One region of the Pseudoalteromonas sp. SG43-8 genome, then DNA from elsewhere that is predicted to be linked to it. Evidence: predicted binding sites of a transcription regulator. Region 1 holds the regulator's gene; the other holds the start of a gene.
The links. The regulator FliA, encoded in region 1, starts transcription of late flagellar genes. The targets are predictions, from matches to a motif close to CTAAAGNTNNNNNNNNNNNNGCCGATA.
Positions count from the first base shown of each region.

Region 2: the regulator FliA is predicted to act here: its motif matches at 798-824, upstream of pomA (flagellar motor protein PomA).

Region 1 covers NZ_JACJEX010000011.1:68,285-73,856, forward strand. The annotation lists gene H5122_RS16335 (chemotaxis response regulator protein-glutamate methylesterase) at 1-378, opposite strand, end outside; gene H5122_RS16340 (chemotaxis protein CheA) at 437-2,656, opposite strand; gene H5122_RS16345 (protein phosphatase CheZ) at 2,672-3,445, opposite strand; gene cheY (chemotaxis response regulator CheY) at 3,463-3,846, opposite strand; gene H5122_RS16355 (RNA polymerase sigma factor FliA) at 3,887-4,597, opposite strand; gene H5122_RS16360 (MinD/ParA family protein) at 4,624-5,484, opposite strand; gene flhF (flagellar biosynthesis protein FlhF) at 5,477-5,572, opposite strand, start outside.
Region 2 covers NZ_JACJEX010000026.1:2,699-8,270, forward strand. The annotation lists gene ispA ((2E,6E)-farnesyl diphosphate synthase) at 1-317, opposite strand, end outside; gene H5122_RS19875 (exodeoxyribonuclease VII small subunit) at 320-562, opposite strand; gene pomA (flagellar motor protein PomA) at 884-1,651, shown strand; gene H5122_RS19885 (flagellar motor protein MotB) at 1,654-2,574, shown strand; gene H5122_RS19890 (hypothetical protein) at 2,788-3,288, shown strand; gene H5122_RS19895 (DNA topoisomerase III) at 3,339-5,279, shown strand; gene H5122_RS19900 (M20 family metallopeptidase) at 5,347-5,572, opposite strand, start outside.

The sequences.
Region 1 (5,572 bases):
TACTTTACTTTGCAAAAGCCTAATTGCATCTTCATTATTGCGCGCAATATCTTCAAATTTTTTCGGTAAAAAATCCATTGCGCCAGCATCTAACGCATCAAACGTTGCTGTTGCACCATCACGTGTAAGTGATGAAAACATTAAGATAGGAGTTGGGTTACTCGCCATTATCTCTTTAACTGCGCTAATACCATCAAGCACAGGCATTTCGACATCCATGGTGATCATGTCAGGACGCAATTGAGCTGCTTTCTCAACAGCCTCTCTGCCATTAACAGCAAAGCCTATAACTTGTATATCGCTATCTTGCTCAAGGATTTCGCTTACTCTACGGCGAAAAAAGCTTGAATCATCAACAACTAAAACTTTAACGGCCATTTAGCTCTCTTATTAAATTTATGCGTAGGTATATATTAAATATATACCTACTTTATTATTAGCCTGCGTAATGTTTTAACATGTTTGGAACGTCTAAAATCAGTGCAATGCCGCCATCCGAAGTTATTGTAGCGCCTGCCATACCTGGCGTTCCTTGAAGTAACGCATCAAGCGGCTTAATCACTACTTCTTCTTGGCCAATTAATGAATCAACAACAAAACCAATTTGTTGCGTACCAATTTGTACAATAACGACGTGACCCTTAGATTTTCGCTGAGAACGATCTGAGCCTTTTACTAACCAATGCTCAAGGTAAAATAACGGTATCGCCTTTTTACGCACAATAATTGTTAATTGCCCATCAACTACATTCGTCTTCGTTAAATCTAAATTGAATATCTCACTAACACCAGCCAGTGGTAACGCAAATGTTTGTGCGCCAACAACGACCATTAATGTCGGTAATATAGCCAAGGTAAGTGGTACTTTTATTTCTAAAATAGTACCGACACCAAGTTCAGACTGAATGCTTACTGAGCCATTAAGTTGCGTGATCTTAGTTTTAACTACGTCCATTCCTACACCACGGCCTGAAATATCAGATATTTCTTCTTTTGTAGAAAAGCCAGGTGCAAAAATCAGGTTATATGCTTCGGTGTCAGAAAGTCGACTCGCTTGGTCATGATCGAGTACGCCTTTACTAATTGCAATTTTTTTCAGTTTTTCAGCATCCATACCTGCACCATCATCTTTGATGGTTAGCAAAATATGGTCGCCCTCTTGAGACGCTGATAAAGTAACATTACCTGTTCTAGACTTACCTGCAGCTTCACGGACAGCGGGCATTTCAATACCATGGTCAACTGAGTTTCTAACTAAATGCACAAGCGGATCTGCAAGTGCTTCAACTAAGTTTTTATCTAGATCGGTTTCTTCACCAATAAGCTTTAAATCAATATCTTTATTTAAGCTACGTGCTAAGTCGCGTACAACGCGAGGGAAGCGACCAAATACTTTCTTAATTGGTTGCATTCGCGTTTGCATAACCGCACCTTGAATATCTGCAGTCACTACATCTAAGTTAGAGATTGCTTTACCCATCGCTTCACTGTCTGAGTTAGTCGCTAAACTAACCAAACGATTTCGTACAAGAACTAACTCACCAACCATATTCATAATTTGATCGAGTCGTTTTGTATCTACGCGAACGGTGGTTTCTGCAGCTGGTGGCGCTGATTTTTTTGGAGCTGCTGCTGGTGGTGCTTTAGCTGCTGGCTTCTCTGGCGCTTTTTCAACTGGTTTTGGAGTATGAGCTTTAGCTGGCGCAGCTTTTTTTACTGGTTCACTCACTTGTTTAGCTGGCGGTGAAACAGGTTCAGGTTGTTTTGCAGCTGGCGCACTTTCTATCGATTTAGGAGCAGTGCCTTTACCATGAAGTTCATCAAGAAGCGCTTCAAATTCGTCATCACTAATTTCATCATCTGATGAATTAACTGTATTTGCCGCTGGTGTAGCTGGTTCTACAGGTGTTTTATTGGCATCATTTTGTTCAGGTTTGCTCGTAACTTCACCAAAACTGCCAACACCATGTAACTCGTCTAATAAGCTGTCAAATTCATCATCAGTAATATCACCACTAAAATCACTACTACTTGCTACTGGTTTTTCAACTGCAGGACCTTGTCCTTTACCGTGTAGCTCATCAAGTAAGCTTTCAAATTCGTCTTCAGTGATTTCATCTATTTCAGCATCGCTAACCGAAGGCGCTCCGCTAAATAGTTCATCAAATGCAAACGGATCTTCATCATCAGCTACCGGTGTATCCACCACTTCATTATGAGGTTGTTCAACCTCTGTTTGTGAAGAGGCTTCAGTGGCTTCGGCTTCTGTTGGAGGTAGACCTAAGATATGAAGAGTATGAAGTAATTCAGGATCTGCAGGTTCAGGCTTGTCTCTGTTTTGGATAGTCGCAAACATCTCATTAATGGTGTCTAGTGCTTGTAAAATAACATCCATTAACTCTGAGTTGACTGTTCGCACGCCTTGACGTAGTAAATCAAATACGTTTTCAGCACCGTGACAAGCATCAACAAGTTCTGTCATAGCTAAAAAGCCTGCACCACCTTTTACAGTGTGAAAACCTCTAAATATAGCGTTTAGTAACTCGGTATCTTCTGGATTATTTTCCAGCTCAACTAACTGTTCAGATAAAAGCTCTAGGATTTCTCCAGCCTCTACAAGAAAGTCTTGTAAAATATCTTCATCGACTTCAAACATGCAGTTACTCTCCTCTTAGAAGCCCAAACTTGATAAAAGATCATCAACTTCATCTTGATCAGATACAACATCATTACGCGATTCTTTATCAATAATAGGGCCTTCAGGACCTGCTAAAGTTTGTGTGGCAACTGGTTCTTTTATTTTTTGTTGTTCTACTTTATTCGCGGTGCTGTTAGTGTCGTCTTGTTCAGCAAACGCAGTTAAAAGATGCAGTAAACTTTCTTCTACTTCCCTAACAAGTTCAATAACACGGCGAATAACTTGACCTGTTAAGTCTTGATAGTCTTGAGCCATTAGTACATTTGTCATTAAGCTTTGAAGCTCATCAGTCTTATGATGAGAGTTGTTCATAAACTTATCGATGCTATGGCAAAGTTGCTTAAACTCACCAAGCTCAATCTCGCGGCTCATTAAACGATCCCATGTCGGTTTGATATGAGATATTTCGTCCGCTAACTGTTGGGCTATAGGAAGACTCGCTTCCACTGCATCCATTGTTTTATTAGCCGCATTTTCTGTCATTTCTATAACATAATTAAGCCGCTTTTTAGCATCTGGAATCGCATCTGTCGTTATATCAGTTAAGCGAGTATCAAGCTCAAAACTTTTAAGGGCTTCGTGCAGTTGACGAGTCAACTTTCCAACTTCAGCAAATAATTCAGATTGCTCTTTAGAAGCAGCCTCTAAAATCAACTGATTTGCTTTGTCTTGCTCATCATTTTCTAAAAAAACAACGAGCTGACGAGCTTGTTCTAACGTTATTTGAGGCGCAGCTGGTGCTGGCATAAGCCTCTCCCCCATCATTAGCCTAAGCGTTCAAATACTTTTTCTAATTTAGTTTTTAATGTTCCAGCCGTAAATGGCTTAACAATATAACCATTCACGCCAGCTTGCGCCGCAGCTATTATTTGTTCTTTTTTAGCTTCTGCCGTTACCATTAATACAGGGATATGTTTTAACTTCTCGTCTGCACGTATTGCTCTTAAAAGATCAATACCCTGCATTCCAGGCATATTCCAATCCGTAACTACAAAATCAAACACTTGATTTTGCAACATAGGCAAAGCTGTAGACCCATCATCAGCTTCTTGAACGTTAGTGAAACCTAAGTCACGTAACAGGTTTTTTATAATGCGTCTCATCGTTGAAAAATCATCAACTACAAGAATTTTCATGTTTTTATCCAAAACATCCCCCAGTGAGGTATTAACCTTTGTTTACTTACTACTAATTTATCCAGTCATTGATTTTAGCTTTAAGCTTAATCATCGCCTGACCATGTATCTGACTTACACGCGATTCACTTACATCGAGTATATGTCCTATTTCTTTTAAATTCATTTCATCGTTGTAGTACAAAGAAAGCACCATTGCATCACGCTCTGGTAATGACTTAATTGCACTTAGCAAAGACTCATTAAACCTATCATTTTTAACATTATTAAAAGGTTTATCTTGTGCTAAATCTTGGCCTACAGGAGTAATAACATCCTCATCTACACCAAGGTCTTCAATGCCTAATATTTTACTCGTATTCGCATCATTTAAAATATGATGGTACTCATTGAGCGAAATTTCAAGTTTTTCAGCAACTTCTATGTCCGTTGGTTCGCGGTTCAGACTACTTTCGAGCTCAGTAATTGCTTCTGCAACTTGCCTGTTTTTACGGTGAACTGAACGAGGAGCCCAATCACCACGGCGCATTTCATCAAGCATAGCACCGCGAATACGAATACCTGCAAAAGTTTCAAAGCTTGCGCCTTTTGTTGCATCAAAGTTTTTCGAAGCTTCTATTAAGCCTATCATTCCTGATTGAATTAAATCATCAAGTTGAACGCTAGGTGGTAATCGAGCAATTAGATGACATGCCACTTTATTAACAAGTGATGCATGCTTCTCAACAATCACATTTAAATTTTGTGTTGATTGATATCCCATAGCTCTATTCACCAGTGTTGTCATAATTAACCGTTTACTAGTTTCTCAATGAAAAACTCTAAATGCCCAGATGGTTGGTTGGGTATTGGCCATTTAACTGCTTTTGTTGCCAGCGTTTTAAACGCAAGAGCGGCTGGCGAATTTGGAAAGAGCTCTACTATTACTTTTTGACGACGTGTTGCTTTGCGCATATTTTCATCATAAGGAACCGTTGCTACTAGCTCCATTGATACATCTAAAAAGCGGTCGGTAACTTTAGATAGCTTTGCAAACAATTCAGTGCCTTCACGCATACTGCGCACCATATTGGCAACAATTTTAAATTTATAAACGCCGTGCTCACGACTTAATACTTTAATAAGTGCGTAAGCGTCGGTGATTGATGTCGGCTCATCGCATACAACAACCATTACATCTTGCGCTGCACGCGAGAAGCTCAGTACCATGTCTGAAATACCAGCAGCTGTATCTACAATTAAAATATCAAATTCGGTATTCAATTCGCTAAACGCACGAATTAGCCCAGCATGCTCAGATGGTGATAATTCAACCATACTTTGCGAACCCGATGTAGCGGGTACAATTTTAATTCCTGCAGGGCCTTCAACTAAAATTTCATCAAGCTCACATTCACCAGACAAGACATGTGACAGGTTACGCTCTACACGTAAACCAAGCATCACATCACAGTTTGCTAAACCCAAGTCAGCATCCAGCACTAATACTCGATTACCTTGCTGCCCAAGTGCAATAGCTGTATTTAGAGAAACATTTGTTTTCCCTACTCCACCTTTACCACCGGTTACAGCGATAACTTTTACGCCGTTGTTATTGTTTTGACTCATTTTGCGCAGGCCGCTTGCTTGATCTAATACTGTGTTAATCATACATCCCTACTGTGCTTGGCGCCACTGCTTGGTGCCTTGAATGTTGTTCTTTTGTTCTTTTTAAATATAATTGCTCAGCCTTTTTAAC
Region 2 (5,572 bases), on a different contig from region 1:
CCAAATTCTATATGGCAAGTAGGGCGGCCACGGCGTAAGTCGTCATCGTCCATAGCGGGCAAATCATCATGAACTAGCGAATAGCTATGGATACACTCAATTGCAGCTGCAAGTACATGTAAGTCTTGCTGGTTTGCACCGAGCATTTTACCTGTAGCATAAACTAAAAATGGACGTAATCTTTTACCGCCATTAAATAATCCATACTGGGTGGCGTTCTTGACTGTTTCTTCAGTATCGAGAGGCTGTTTAAAATGCTGTTGTAAGGTCGCTACTACATCTTTTTGAGCACGTTCGATATAATTATTTATGCTCACAGCTATTCCATATCATTATCAAAATTCGTAAGAACTGACTTTTCGCCATTCCCCATCAAAATTGATACTTTTTGTTCTGCTTGCTGTAATTTACCTGATGAAGCACTTGCTAATGCAATTCCACGCTCAAATTGCTTTAACGATTGCTCAAGCGATAAGTCACCTTGTTCCATGTCACTAACGATTGTAGATAATTCTTCTAGTGCTTGTTCGAAACTTAAGTTTTCAGGTTTTTTAGTCGCCATCTTTATTTCAGCTTACATAATAAATTTAGGGGTCAATTTTAGGGGGAATGCTAAACTAGGTCAAAGGATGATATTGGTTTTTTACCTTTATAACGTTAAATTATATTTCAAGTGTATTAATAAAGCCTTAATAGCGGTCTGTTAGTTTAATAAATCAATTGATAATTAGGTAGCCCTTATAACTTGATCTAAAATAGTGCTAAAGGCTGCTTTTTATGTTTATTTATAAAAATGGCTTAAGCAATTCAATATGTTGCCGATAAGCAGTTAATAATAAAAGTTTATGATAAGGCCATTAAGCATGAAACTTCTGGAGGAAATGTGGATTTAGCAACCATAATCGGGATCCTAGGCGCAATTGGCTTAATTGTCATGTCTATGTTTATGAGTAGTAGCGGTGAAATGGCTATGTTTGCCGATGCTCCTTCTAGTGTAATTGTATTTGGTGGTTCACTTTTCATTGTTTTATCAAATTTCACCATGTCACAGTTTTTGGGTATAGGTAAAGTTGTTGCTAAAGCGTTTATGTTTAAAATTGAAACGCCAGAAGAACTTATTGAAAAAGCAGTAGAACTTGCTGATTCAGCTCGTAAAGGGGGCTTTTTAGCACTCGAAGAAGCTGAAATCCCAAATCCATTTATGCGCAAAGGCGTCGACATGCTTGTTGATGGCCATGACGCAGATGTTGTTCGCGCCACACTTCAAAAAGACATCTCTTTAACCACGACTCGACATGAAATGGGCGCAGGCTTATTTAAGTCATTAGCCGATATTGCACCAGCAATGGGAATGATTGGTACTCTAATTGGCTTAGTTGCAATGTTATCTAACATGGATGACCCAAAAGCAATTGGCCCGGCAATGGCGGTAGCGCTTTTAACAACTTTATATGGTGCGTTTTTAGCCAATGTTGTGGCAATTCCTATTCAGGTAAAACTTGAACTGCGTAAAGACGAAGAGGCTATGAATCAGCGTTTAATTTTAGATGCTATTTTAGGTATACAAGATGGCCAAAATCCAAAAGTAATCGAAGGTATTTTGAAAAATTACTTAGCTGAATCTAAACGAAAAGTAGATACCGAGGAGTAATTATGTCTGATCAAGAGTGCAAATGCCCACCACCAGGCCTACCAGCATGGATGGGAACGTTTGCCGATTTAATGTCACTGTTAATGTGCTTTTTTGTACTCTTGCTTGCGTTTTCAGAAATGGATGTACTTAAGTTTAAACAAATTGCGGGCTCTATGAAGTTTGCTTTTGGTGTGCAGAATAAAATTGAAGTAAAAGATATCCCTAAAGGTACCTCTGTTATTGCTATGGAGTTTACCCCAGGCAAACCAGAACCCACTCCAATAGAAACTATTCAACAACAAACAGTAGAAATGACTCAACAAATGTTAGAGTTTCAGGCTGGAGATGAAAGCTCAGCTGGCGGCAGGCAAGAACAACGCGGGGACAAACGTGGTGGAGAATCGCGAAGCACTTCACAAGAGCAGTCGTCAGAGCAAGCAACTTCAGCTGCGGATCAAGAACAAACAAATGAGTTAGTTAAAAAAATAGCGCAACAACTCGAAAAGCAAATTATAGATGGTGCAATAGAGCTTGAATCATTAGGGCAGCAAATTATTATTCGTATTCGTGAAAATGGCTCATTTCCCTCGGGTAGTGCGTTTTTACAACCTAAATTTAAACCTATTATTCAAGATATTGGTGAGCTGCTAAAAGATGTACCTGGCGAAATTACTGTTTCGGGGCATACCGATGATTTTCAGGTTTCAAACGAGTTATATATTAATAATTGGGACTTATCGTCAAAGCGTGCTGTAGCAGTTGCAAGCGAACTACAAACAGTGCAAGGGTTTGATAAAAACCGCATGATGGTAGTAGGGCGCGCCGATACTCGCCCACTTGTACCAAACGATTCAAATGAAGACCGCCGAAGAAACCGTCGTGTAGAAATATCAATTCTACAAGGTAAGGCTAAAGAGTCTGATCCGATTGACGTGCGTTAAGATAGAGCTTGACGCTATCGCTTATTGAATAAGTTTCACTTTAAGGTACTTTGTTCGTTTAAGTACCTTGGCAATCCTATTGTTTTAGCTTAAAGTACATTTCCTTAACATATGTGATGGAGTTTCTGTGAAAATAATCAATAAATATTGTGGCATGCCAGGTAATGGTGATGGTACAGATGACGATAAAAAAACAAAGTAAGGCTGAGTGTTTTGCCTGAATGGTTTTTGTATATTGTTAGTATTTTAAGTAAAAGCTGGGTTTTAATGCTAAGCCCAGCTATTTTTATATTTTTTGTATTTAAAGATCGCCTAGCCTTTCGATTTGTATTACTGACCGCAGCTTTTTTCCTCTTTGGTAACCTAACTGCTTCAAGCCTAAGAGGGTTTGATGACATTTATATTTATCGTTATTTAGTTTGGGCGCTAACAGATATTATTTGGATGGCACTTATCGCTTACTGGGGGATAAAAGATAAAGTGTACCTATGGCAATGTGCTATTGGTCAATTGGTAGTTATTGGTGCACCTATATTGCAACTATTCCGCTTAGTTGATCGTCATTTATGGGATTTAGCTTACAGTACTGCTGTTTATCAGACTCTAATACCATTTATCAACATAGCCACAGTTGTTGTGTGTTATTTACCTCTAATTATTCTTTTCACTAAACAAGGTAGTTTTAGGGCAAAAGATAAAACTCCCCACCTTTAAAATAGCTGTGCTAAACTACTGTTTATATGAACAGTGAGTGAGCGGCTCCCATGAACCTCTACATTGCAGAAAAACCATCATTAGGCAGAGCAATTGCCGATGCCTTACCAAAACCACATAAAAAACACGATGGCTATATAGAAGTCGCTAACGGAGATTGTGTCTCGTGGTGTATAGGGCATTTACTAGAACAAGCAGAGCCCGATGATTACGATGAGCGCTTTAAAAAGTGGCAGTTTGATCACTTACCTATAATACCTGAGCAGTGGAAGTTAAAAGCCAAAACCAAAACTCGCAAACAGCTCACTGTTTTAAAAAAATTAATTAAACAAGCCTCGCAACTTATTCACGCTGGCGATCCAGACCGTGAAGGCCAGCTTCTGGTCGACCAAGTAATAGAAGAAGCTAAAATAAGTCAGGCTAAAAAGCAAAGTACGCAACGTTTACTCATTAGTGATTTAAACTTATCGGCGGTAAAGAAATCATTGGGCGCAATGCGTTCTAATCGAGATTTTATTCCGTTAAGTGTATCTGCTTTAGCGCGCTCTCGTGCTGATTGGCTATTTGGTATGAATTTAACACGTGCATACACACTAGCTGGGCAAAAAGCAGGATTTGGTAATGTGCTTTCGGTAGGGCGGGTTCAAACCCCTATTTTAGGTCTTGTTGTTAATAGAGATAACGAAATAGCGAACTTTGTATCTAAGCCTTTTTACGATGTATTGGCGCATTTGCTTACTCCAGATAACCAGCCATTCATAGCTAAGTGGGTTCCAAGCAAAGCATGTGAGCCACATCAAGATGAAGAAGGGCGAATACTTAACAAAGCTCTTGCAGAAAATGTTGCTTCACGTATTACAAGGCAAAGTGCTGAGCTTACTTCACTCGACCAAAAACAAAAAAAGCAAAGTGCTCCATTACCTTATAATTTATCTGCACTACAAATAGATGCCGCTAAAACATTTGGTATGCCAGCTCAAAAAGTATTGGATATTTGCCAAATACTTTACGAACGTCATAAACTAATTACTTACCCACGCTCAGACAATCGTTATTTACCCAAAGATCACCATCAAGAAGCATCTGCTATTTTAAAGGCAATAAGTGCAAATGGGGGGCAAGGCAGTGAATTAGTAAACGGGGCTGATGTAAAAAAGCGTAGTAAATGTTTTAACGATTCAAAAGTAGCTGCCCATCATGCCATTGTGCCTACGGCTAAGCAGTTAAAGTCAGCGAGTTTGAGCGGTGACGAAGCAAAGGTATATCAATTAATAAGCCGTCATTACTTAATTCAGTTTTATCCCGACTATATATATAACGAAACTAAAGCTGAGGTAATTATTGCTGGTGGGCTTTTTAAAGCAAATGCAAAACAAGATGTAAGCCTGGGCTTTAAGGTATTAATAGGTAAGTCTGAATTAAAAGATGAAGCTACGTTACCTCCTTTAACTAAAGGTATGCCTCTTTTTTGTGAGCAAGGAAAAGTGGTCGAAAAGCATACATCACCTCCTGCTTATTTTACCGATGCTACATTATTGGCTGCGATGACGGGCATTAGCCGTTATGTTAAAGATCCACAAATTAAAAAAGTATTAAAAGACACTGATGGTTTAGGTACGGAGGCAACACGTGCGGGAATAATCGAGTTGCTATTTAAGCGGCGTTTTTTAAAACGTGAAGGTAAGTCAATTAGAGCGACCGAAACGGGACTTGCTCTTATTAGCGTATTACCACAAGGTTTAGCGAGTCCTGATTTAACCGCAAAGTGGGAGTCGAGCTTAGGTGATATTGCACAGCAGGCAATGAGTTATCAGCAATTTTTACAGCCTTTACTTGCTGACCTAAATGGGTTTGTTCAATTAGCAGCAAACTGCGATAGCAATGCATTTGCGAAGTTACCAAAAACCTCACCTAAAAAACGTTTTGCTAAACGAGGTGGAAAAGCGACCTTTAAAAAGTCGAGTTATAAAAAAAGCTCTGTTGCTAGTTAGCAACAGAGCCATTTTATTAAACCATGTTGCTTAATGTTGAATAGGTATTACTTAACCTAAACTCAGGTTACTTATTAAATAAGGCAACAGCAGCGTTACTCATTGCTTTTATTCCAGTAGGAATAGCAACTTTATAATCTGGTGCAAATTTACTAGAGTGTAGAGAAGGGAGTACCTCACCTGTTTTTATTGAATCTGCATATTGTGCTTGGTTTACGCCTCCTAGCCAAAAGAGGGTAATAGGGATATTTTCATCGGTGCGTCCGTATAGGCCAAAATCTTCACCCGCCATT